2 regions of the Delftia sp. S65 genome follow, and region 2 is predicted to be linked to the other one. Evidence: riboswitches for the same ligand, from Rfam matches in the RefSeq annotation. Region 2 holds a riboswitch; the other holds the start of a gene.
What was found. Region 2 has a riboswitch for glycine ahead of gcvT (glycine cleavage system aminomethyltransferase GcvT). Riboswitches for the same ligand answer to the same signal wherever they lie in the genome.
Positions count from the first base shown of each region.

Region 1 (4,208 bases), on a different contig from region 2:
TCCCACCAAGATAAAAGGTTTCCCAGGCGGAGTCCGCCCAGTTCTGGACTTGTATGACTCCCCCGAAATCGATGGTCAATGAGCCCGTGCCGGCTGGAACGGTGCCTTTGATCCAGTACCAGGCGCCACCGGCACCAGTGGTGGTGCCCGTATCGCCACCGCTGATCATCTGGGTTTGACCACAGGCATTGGTGGCTCCCGTCACGGCGCCGGACTGGGCTCCGCTGACGAATGTATTGGCACAGCGCACGTAAACCGTCTGATTGTCGACATACGGATGGAGGTTTCCGGCCGCATCCTTGGATGTCCCACTCTGTATGGTTCGTACCGACGTAGTCAGTGTCGGCGCAAAGACGATGGAAACATCGGCACTCGGATCCAGCGTTTGCAGCGTGTAGTTGGCTGCCTGAATGGCCGCTCGCAGCGTGCATGCGCCAGCAAAGGTGCCCCCCAACGTGCTGACACAGGTGGTTGGTGTCGTTGCATTGGCATTTGGAGCGTCGCTGTTGTCGGTGACCGTGAAGACGATGGTCGCCGCCAGTGCCGTGGATGAGATACCCGCGCATGAGAGCAGCAGCAAAGAGAACAGGTATTTCGCTGCACGCCACTTGCGAAAAAATGCCGAACCAGGCAGGCGATTGAGAACATGCATGATATTCCCCGTTTTCTCAAGGAGATATGACAGGAAAATGATTTTCCCAATGGCAATGGCCAACAGTTGTACCCAGCGCATTTGCATCGCCGTACCTCGAATAGTTCTATTTGAATCACGAGCTCACAACTCACCTTGCAGCCGGTGAGGTTGGAAGCAAAATGTTTCGCGCAGATCCTGCGCGTCAATCAGAAAAGGCGGATTTCCATCAACGTTTGCGAGCTGCTCCGCTGCCCATTGAGCCGGACACACCTTCAGTCGGGTTTGCGACGCAAATCATTCCTCCCTCCACATATTCACCGTGCTTGTATTTTTTCAGTGCCGGACCAGTTTCCATGGACCTGCACCTGTGCAACGGTAAGTCGCCTATCAGACATATACACAACTCATGGTTAACCCATGCAGGTCCAATCGACCAGAACATGCACTGACAAACCACCGCACACATCGATAGGCTAAATCATGTTTTTTTCTATTTCAATAGTTTTTTTACATGCAGTCGGAGACTCGTGCCAGCGCTACGAGGGAGGCGCTTGAGCGATCTAGGGAATACCCTGAATCGGCCACACCACATACAGGTAGTAACTGGTGGTATCCCGAGTACGACTGGAACCGGCTGCGCAAGCCACATAGAATCGCCCCTGCAGGAGAGCAGGCGGGCACCACGGTGCCGAGCCTCACCGAAGGCGCAAACTCCCATACACGCTCAGGTTCCGTACTGCAAACACAACATGCCGTCTGGAGAGCCGCCGCACGCAATATGCGGCGCACCGAAGGAGCAAGCCCCGTTCCCATGGACGGCGGTGAATCTCTCAGGTACCAAGGACAGGGGGAGCGGCAGCTGCGTCACGACGGACGCCGGCTGCTTGCTATTGAATCCATAGCTATCAGCTTCCGCGTGACCGGCACATGCCTTTGAAAGGGCATTGTCATGCGCGTCATCGTTCTCGGAGCCGGCCTGATCGGCACCGCCTCGGCCTACTATCTGCAATCTCTCGGTCATGAAGTGACCGTCATCGACCGCCAGGCTGCGCCCGGCGCCGAAACCAGCTTTGCCAACGGCGGGCAGATCTCGGTCAGCCATGCCGAACCCTGGGCCAACCCCGGCGCACCGCTGAAGTTGCTGGGCTGGCTGGGCCGGCAGGATGCCCCCCTGCTGTTCCGCCTGCGCGCCGACATGCGCCAGTGGCTCTGGGGCCTGTCCTTCCTGCGCAACTGCACGCCCGCGCGCACGCGCCACAACATCCAGCAGATCGTTCGCCTGGGCACCTACAGCCGCGAGGCCCTGCAGCAGCTGCGGTCGGACACCGGCATCCAGTACGAGCAGCGCATGCAGGGCATCCTGCACTTCTACACGAACGCCCGCGAGTTCGAGGGCGCGCTCAAGCCCACCGAGCAGATGCAGGCCCTGGGCTGCGACCGCCGCCTGATCGACGCCGACGAAGCCGTGCGCCTGGAGCCGGCCCTGGCCCATGTGCGCGGGCAGATAGCGGGCGCCACCTATACGGCCGAGGATGAATCGGGCGACGCCAACCTCTTCACGCGCGAGCTGGCACGCATTGCCACCACCACGGGCGTGCAGTTCCGCCACGGCCACCACGTCATGGCGCTGCGCACCACGGGTGCGGGCGCCAGCCGCCATATCGACCATGTGGAGGTGACCAATGCCGACGGCCGCTACGAACGCATCCAGGGCGACGCCTATGTGCTGGCCATGGGCTCGTTCAGCCCGCTGCTGGCCCAGCCGCTGGGGTTGCGCCTGCCCATCTACCCGGCCAAGGGCTACTCCGTGACCCTGCCGGTGCTGGACCCCGCCAAGGCCTACCAGGTCAGCCTCACGGACGATGAGTTCAAGCTGGTGTTCTCGCGCTACACCGGCGCGCAGGGCGACCGCCTGCGCATTGCCGGCACGGCCGAGTTCAACGGCTACGACCGCAACCTGGACCCCGTGCGCTGCGAGGCCATCGTGCGGCGCGTGCAGCAGCTGTTCCCCGGCGCCGGCGATACCGAACGCGCGCAATTTTGGAGCGGCCTGCGCCCCGCCACGCCCAGCAATGTGCCGCTGATCGGACGCTCGCCCATCGCCAACCTGTTCCTGAACACCGGCCACGGCACGCTGGGCTGGACCCATGCCTGCGGCTCCGGCATGGCGCTGGCCGACCTGGTCAGCGGCAGGCAGCCGGCCGTGGATTTCGATTTTCTGGGAGCTGCAGCCATGGACCCGGATCGCAGCGCAGGCACGGTGCGCCCGCGCGCGGTCTGAGGTTCAGACGGTGTGTACCGATACGGCGTGTACGGCGTGTACGACGCCTAGGCAGTGAACACCGTCAACACCCCGGCGAAGCGGTGCAGGCGGGCGTCCATGATCTCGGCTTCGGCGACGAAGCCGATCAATGGCACATCGCCCAGTGCGTGGCGCAGGGTGCGCAGCTCGGCATCGGGGCCGCCGAACAGGCCGCCGCCGCGGCCCCGGCAACTGATGTAGATGGCGCCACGGATGCGGGGCTGTGCCTCGCCTTCGGGCGCCGCCTCCTCGGGCTCCGCCGCATCGCGCAGCGCAGCGCCCAGTTGCAGCAGTTCCTGGCGCGCGACCTGGGCCTGGCGGCGGCAGAAGATCACCGAATGCCCGGCCTCCACGGCCGATGACAGGGCCACGCCCTGGCGCAGCGGGTCCAGCCCGACCAGGGTCAGCACCTGGGCCTCTTCGGTGAGCACGCCGTGGGCCATGCCCCGGCCCGGCGGCGCAATGGCCGCCAGCGTGCTGCGCACCGTGGTCAGCGCGGGCTGCCAGTCGCTGCCTTCCAGCTCCACGCCCAGCAGTTGCAGCAGGCGCTGCAAGGCCGGATCGCCATTGAGCCCGGTGACCAGGGCGCCGCGCGCCTCGGTGATCTCCAGGCCCTCGCCCAGCGGCACGCAGCCCTGGGCCATGCCCGTGATGCAGGGCACGCCCGCACCGAAGGCCACGCCCGAGAAGCCTCCGCTGAAAATGCCGCGCGCATCCGCATGCTGCGCATGCAGGTCCTCGGTGCGGCAGGCGATCTGCACGCCCTCCACGCCATCGTCCCCGTCATCGCCCACGCCGCCGAACAGCAGGCCGGACTCGGTGCGCTCGGACAGCTCGTACAGCAACTCGGCCAGCTCGGGCTGGCCGCCTCCGGCATGGACCAGGGCCGAATGGGCAGTGAACCCGGCCTCGCCGCCCGGCGCATGCAAGGGCGCCAGGCCCGAATACAGGCGGTAGTGCGCCGCCGGCACATCGAGCAGCATCACCGCGAGCGCGGAGCCGGACAGGTATTCATGGGACATGGCCAGCACGCCACCGGCCGAGCAGCCAGCCCAGTCCGCCACATGGGGCAAGGCCCTGGCCAGATGCTGCAGCAGCGGTCTTGCATGGGCGGCATGCGCGTGGGACAGGTACACCAGGCCCAGTCGGGGCCGCTGCGCGTGGCCCGGATCGGCCATCTGCGAGCGCAGTTGCAGCAGCACCGCATCGGCCGCGGCGCGCCAGTCGGAATGGCTGGCATGGCCTACAGGAAACAACGACATTCCAACCTTC
Region 1 covers NZ_JACVUR010000039.1:4,269-8,476, forward strand. The annotation lists partial or broken gene IAE24_RS23825 (beta strand repeat-containing protein) at 1-739, opposite strand, end outside; glycine riboswitch at 1,381-1,491, shown strand; gene IAE24_RS23830 (D-amino acid dehydrogenase) at 1,584-2,915, shown strand; gene IAE24_RS23835 (FIST signal transduction protein) at 2,963-4,198, opposite strand.
Region 1: it holds a riboswitch for glycine, as region 2 does, so the genes downstream of both, IAE24_RS23830 (D-amino acid dehydrogenase) here and gcvT (glycine cleavage system aminomethyltransferase GcvT) in region 2, are expected to answer to the same signal.

Region 2 (4,208 bases):
GCGCAGTGCTGTACTGCGCAGAAGTAAACGCAGGCCGCAGCCTCAGGCTGCCACCACCACCCGCAGCAACTGCTTCTGTATCTTCCCGCTGGCCGTCTTGGGCAGGGCCTCGCGGAAGTGGTAGCGGCGCGGGCGCTTGTAGGCGGCCAGGCGGTCGCCGTGGACCAGGAAGGCGTCCAGCGCCTCGGCCGTGGGCGTGGCGCCAGGCTTGGCAACCACGTGGGCGGCGACGATCTGGCCCCAGCGCTCATCAGCCTCGCCGATGACGGCAACTTCGAGCACATCGGCGTGCTCGACCAGGGCGTCTTCCACTTCGCGGGGATAGACGTTCTCGGCACCCGAATTGATCATGTAGTCGATGCGGTCACGGATCCACAGATAGCCGTCGTCGTCGATGTGGCCCAGGTCGCCCGTGTGGTACCAGCCGTGCGCCAGCGCGCGGGTGTTGGCGTCGGGGCGGTTGAGGTAGCCGGCCATCATGCAGGGGCCGCGCACCAGGATCTCGCCCACCTCGCCGGGCAGGCAGGCCTCAGCCGGATCGGTGGGGGCGTTGTCTTCGCGCAGGCGCGCCACGATGAGGTCATGGCCCATGGAGGGCAGCCCGGCCGAGCCCGCGTGCGAGAGTTGTTCGCGCGGCAGGAGGATGGACATGCAGGGGCCCATCTCGGTGGTGCCGTAGACCTGGACCAGGTCGCTGCCGACCTTGCGTGTCCATTCGCGGATCAGGTGCGGCGCCATGGAGGCGCCGCCGTACTCCACCAGCCGCAGCGCGGGCGCCTGCTCAGGCGAGGCGATGGGGTCGGCCAGCAGCATGGTGACCATGGTGGGCGCCGCGAAGAAGAAGCTCACGCGCTCTTCGCGGATCAGGCGCCAGGCCTCGGTCACGTCAAAGCGGCGCAGCAACACCTGGGTGGCCCCGGCCTGCAGGCGCGGCAAAAAGCTGGTGTGCAGCTCGGCCGTGTGGTTGAGCGGCGCCATGGCCAGGCCCACGTCGTCGCGCGTGAACTGCATGGTCTGGTGCATGAGGGCGTTGTGCGCCAGCTTGCTGCGGTGCGTATGCAGCACGCCCTTGGGCCGGCCCGTGGTGCCGCTGGTGTACATGAGGATGCAGGGGTCGCTCTCGCGCACATGGGCCTGGGGCGGCGCGCTGCTGCGGCCCCTGGCCAGTGCGGACAGGCGCTGCGTGGCCCAGACCGGCAGCGGGTCGGCCGGGGCATCGTCGGCAAAGATCCAGTGCTCGATGCCCGTGCCAGTGCCGCCGCCTTCGGCCTTGAGCAGGGCCTGGGCGCGTGCGGCCACCTCTCCGCCCTCTTGCTCGAACACCAGGGCGCGCGCTGCGCCGTCCTTGAGGATGAAGGCCAGTTCCTGCGCCGCCAGCCGGTAGTTGATGGGGTTGAAGATGGCGCCCAGGCGCGCGGCCGCCAGCATGGTGAAGACAAAGGCCGGCGTGTTGTAGAGAAAGGCCGCGACCACGTCGCCATGGCCTATGCCCAGCTCGGCCAGGCCGTGGGCGTGGCGGTTGACTTCGGCATCGAGCTGGGCGTAGGTCCAGGCGCGGCGCTCGCCGCCCTCCCAAGCGACCAGGGCTTCCTTGTTCGGCAGGTAACGTGCCGGCCAGGCCAATGTGTCTCCCAGCGTCTGCTGCATGTGCGCTTCTTCCTTCTCGCTCACGAGATTTCATATATCGATGCATCTCAATGTAGGAGATTTTTTAGACAGTTATGCAATTTGCAAATGCATCCATGCAGGCAAGCGCATGGAGCTGCGGCCGGCCCGCGGAAATCCCGAAGCCGCACGGGCGCTGGCCGCAGCTAGAATGCGCCGGTCAGGAGAGAGTGCCCGCCCGGCCGCAATGGTCACAGGCAGCGGCACCGCCGAAGGCGCAGGGTTCGTCCCGAACGCTCAGGCAAAAGGACTGGCACCGCCTGCCGCCACGGCCGCAGGCGTTCCTAGCTGGAGAGAGATGCAGGGCACGGCGGCGTGCCCCATCCACCGAAGGAGCAAGCCCCACGCATGGAAGGTGCGGGTGAATCTCTCAGGTAAAGCGGACAGCAGGGCAGGACATCCCGGGATTCCGGGATGGCGTTGTGCCTTGCCCCTTGCCGAAAAGAGAGTCCCTCCTTGACCGCTGCCTCCACCACCGATCTGCTCAAGACCCCGCTGTTCGACCTGCACCAGGAACTGGGCGCGCGCATGGTGCCGTTTGCCGGCTACTCCATGCCCGTGCAATACCCGCAGGGGCTGATGGCCGAGCACCTGCACACCCGCGAGGCGGCAGGCCTGTTCGATGTCTCGCACATGGGCCAGATCAGCCTGCGCGGCCCGGATGCCGGCGCGGCGCTGGAATCGCTGCTGCCCATGGACGTGCTGGGCCTGGGCGAACACCGCCAGCGCTACGGCCTGCTGCTCAACGACGCGGGCGGCATTCTGGACGACCTGATGTTCGTGCGCCGCGAGGACGACCTGTTCCTGATCGTCAACGGCGCCTGCAAGCACGAAGACCTGGCGCACATAGAGGCCCGCATCGGCCAGCGCTGTGAAATCGAGCCCCAGTTCGACCGGGGCCTGCTGGCGCTGCAGGGCCCGCAGGCAGCAGCCGCCATGGAGCGCCTGCTGCCCGACACGGCCGGGCTGGTGTTCATGACGGGCGGCCACTTCGACTGGGAAGGCGCCGAGCTGTACATCACGCGCAGCGGCTATACCGGCGAGGACGGCTTCGAGATCTCCTTGCCCGCCAGCCACGCCGAGGCCTTTGCCCGTGCCCTGCTGGCCCAGCCCGAAGTCAGGCCCGTGGGCCTGGGCGCGCGCAATTCGCTGCGCCTGGAAGCCGGCCTGTGCCTGTACGGCAACGATCTGGACACGACCACCACCCCGGCCGAGGCCGCCCTGAACTGGGCCGTGCAGAAGGTCCGCCGCATTGGTGGCGAGCGCGAAGGCGGCTTTCCCGGCGCGGCCACCGTGCTGGCCCAGCTGCAGTTGCCCGAGCTGCTCACGCGCAAGCGCGTGGGCCTGGTGGCCCTGGAGCGCGTACCCGTGCGCGAAGGCACGGAACTGCTGGATGCCAGCGGCCGCAAGGTCGGCCAGGTCACCAGCGGCCTGCTGTCGCCCACGCTGAACCAGCCCGTGGCCCTGGCGTACGTGGAGCCGGGCAGCGCCGCCGTCGGCACCACGCTGCAGGCCATGGTGCGCGGCAAGGCCGTGCCCATGCAGGTGCAGGCCACGCCCTTCGTGGCGCCCCGCTATCACCGCGGTTGAGGACAGCCTGCGCGCTTGGCGTGGATCGAGTTCGGCGGATTCGTTTTTCCTGCCATCGCATGCCGCTACAGTGCGCACTGACCTTTCTCAAACCGCCTTTCACAGGTTTCTTTTCAGTTTCTATCGGAGCAAGCCATGAGCATCCAGTATTCCAAGGACCACGAATGGATCAACGCCGCCAACCCTGACGCGGCCATCGTCGGCATCACCCTCCACGCGCAGGATGCGCTGGGCGACGTGGTGTTCGTCGATCTGCCCGCCGTGGGCACCAGCTTCAACCAGGGCGATGTGGCCGGCGTGGTCGAGTCCGTCAAGGCCGCCGCCGATGTCTACATGCCCGTCAGCGGCGAGATCGTCGAAGTCAACGAAGCCCTGCGCGACGACCCCTCCCTGGCCAACAGCGACCCGCTGGGCGAAGGCTGGTTCTTCAAGGTCAAGCTCAGCGACGCAGGCCAGCTGGCCGCGCTGCTCGACGAAGCCGCCTACACGGCCTTCGCACAGAGCAACTGACGCCACTTTCCGGCCAGGACGGGCGCCAGGGCCCGCCCTGGCGCTTTTCAGCTTTTGAGACAGGTCCCTCCATGCTGATGTCCTCCACCCAGCCCCTTGCCGCCCTCGAGAACGCCACCGAATTCGTGGCCCGCCATATCGGCATTGCGCCCGAAGACGAGGCCCACATGCTCAGCGCCATCGGCGCGGCATCGCGCGATGCGCTGATCGACGCCATCGTCCCGCCCTCCATCCGGCGCCACCAGCCCATGGCGCTGCCGCCAGCGGCCACCGAGGCCCAGGCACTGGCCGAACTCAAGGCGCTGGCAGGCCGCAACCAGCTGCTCAAAAGCTTCATCGGCCAGGGCTACTACGGCACGCACACGCCCGGCGTCATCCTGCGCAACATTCTGGAGAACCCCGCCTGGTACACGGCCTACACGCCCTACCAGGCCGAGATCTCG
Region 2 covers NZ_JACVUR010000045.1:20,729-24,936, reverse strand. The annotation lists gene IAE24_RS25295 (LysR family transcriptional regulator) at 1-27, shown strand, start outside; gene IAE24_RS25290 (fatty acid--CoA ligase) at 43-1,647, opposite strand; glycine riboswitch at 1,817-1,928, shown strand; glycine riboswitch at 1,944-2,062, shown strand; gene gcvT (glycine cleavage system aminomethyltransferase GcvT) at 2,122-3,255, shown strand; gene gcvH (glycine cleavage system protein GcvH) at 3,391-3,765, shown strand; gene gcvP (aminomethyl-transferring glycine dehydrogenase) at 3,837-4,208, shown strand, end outside.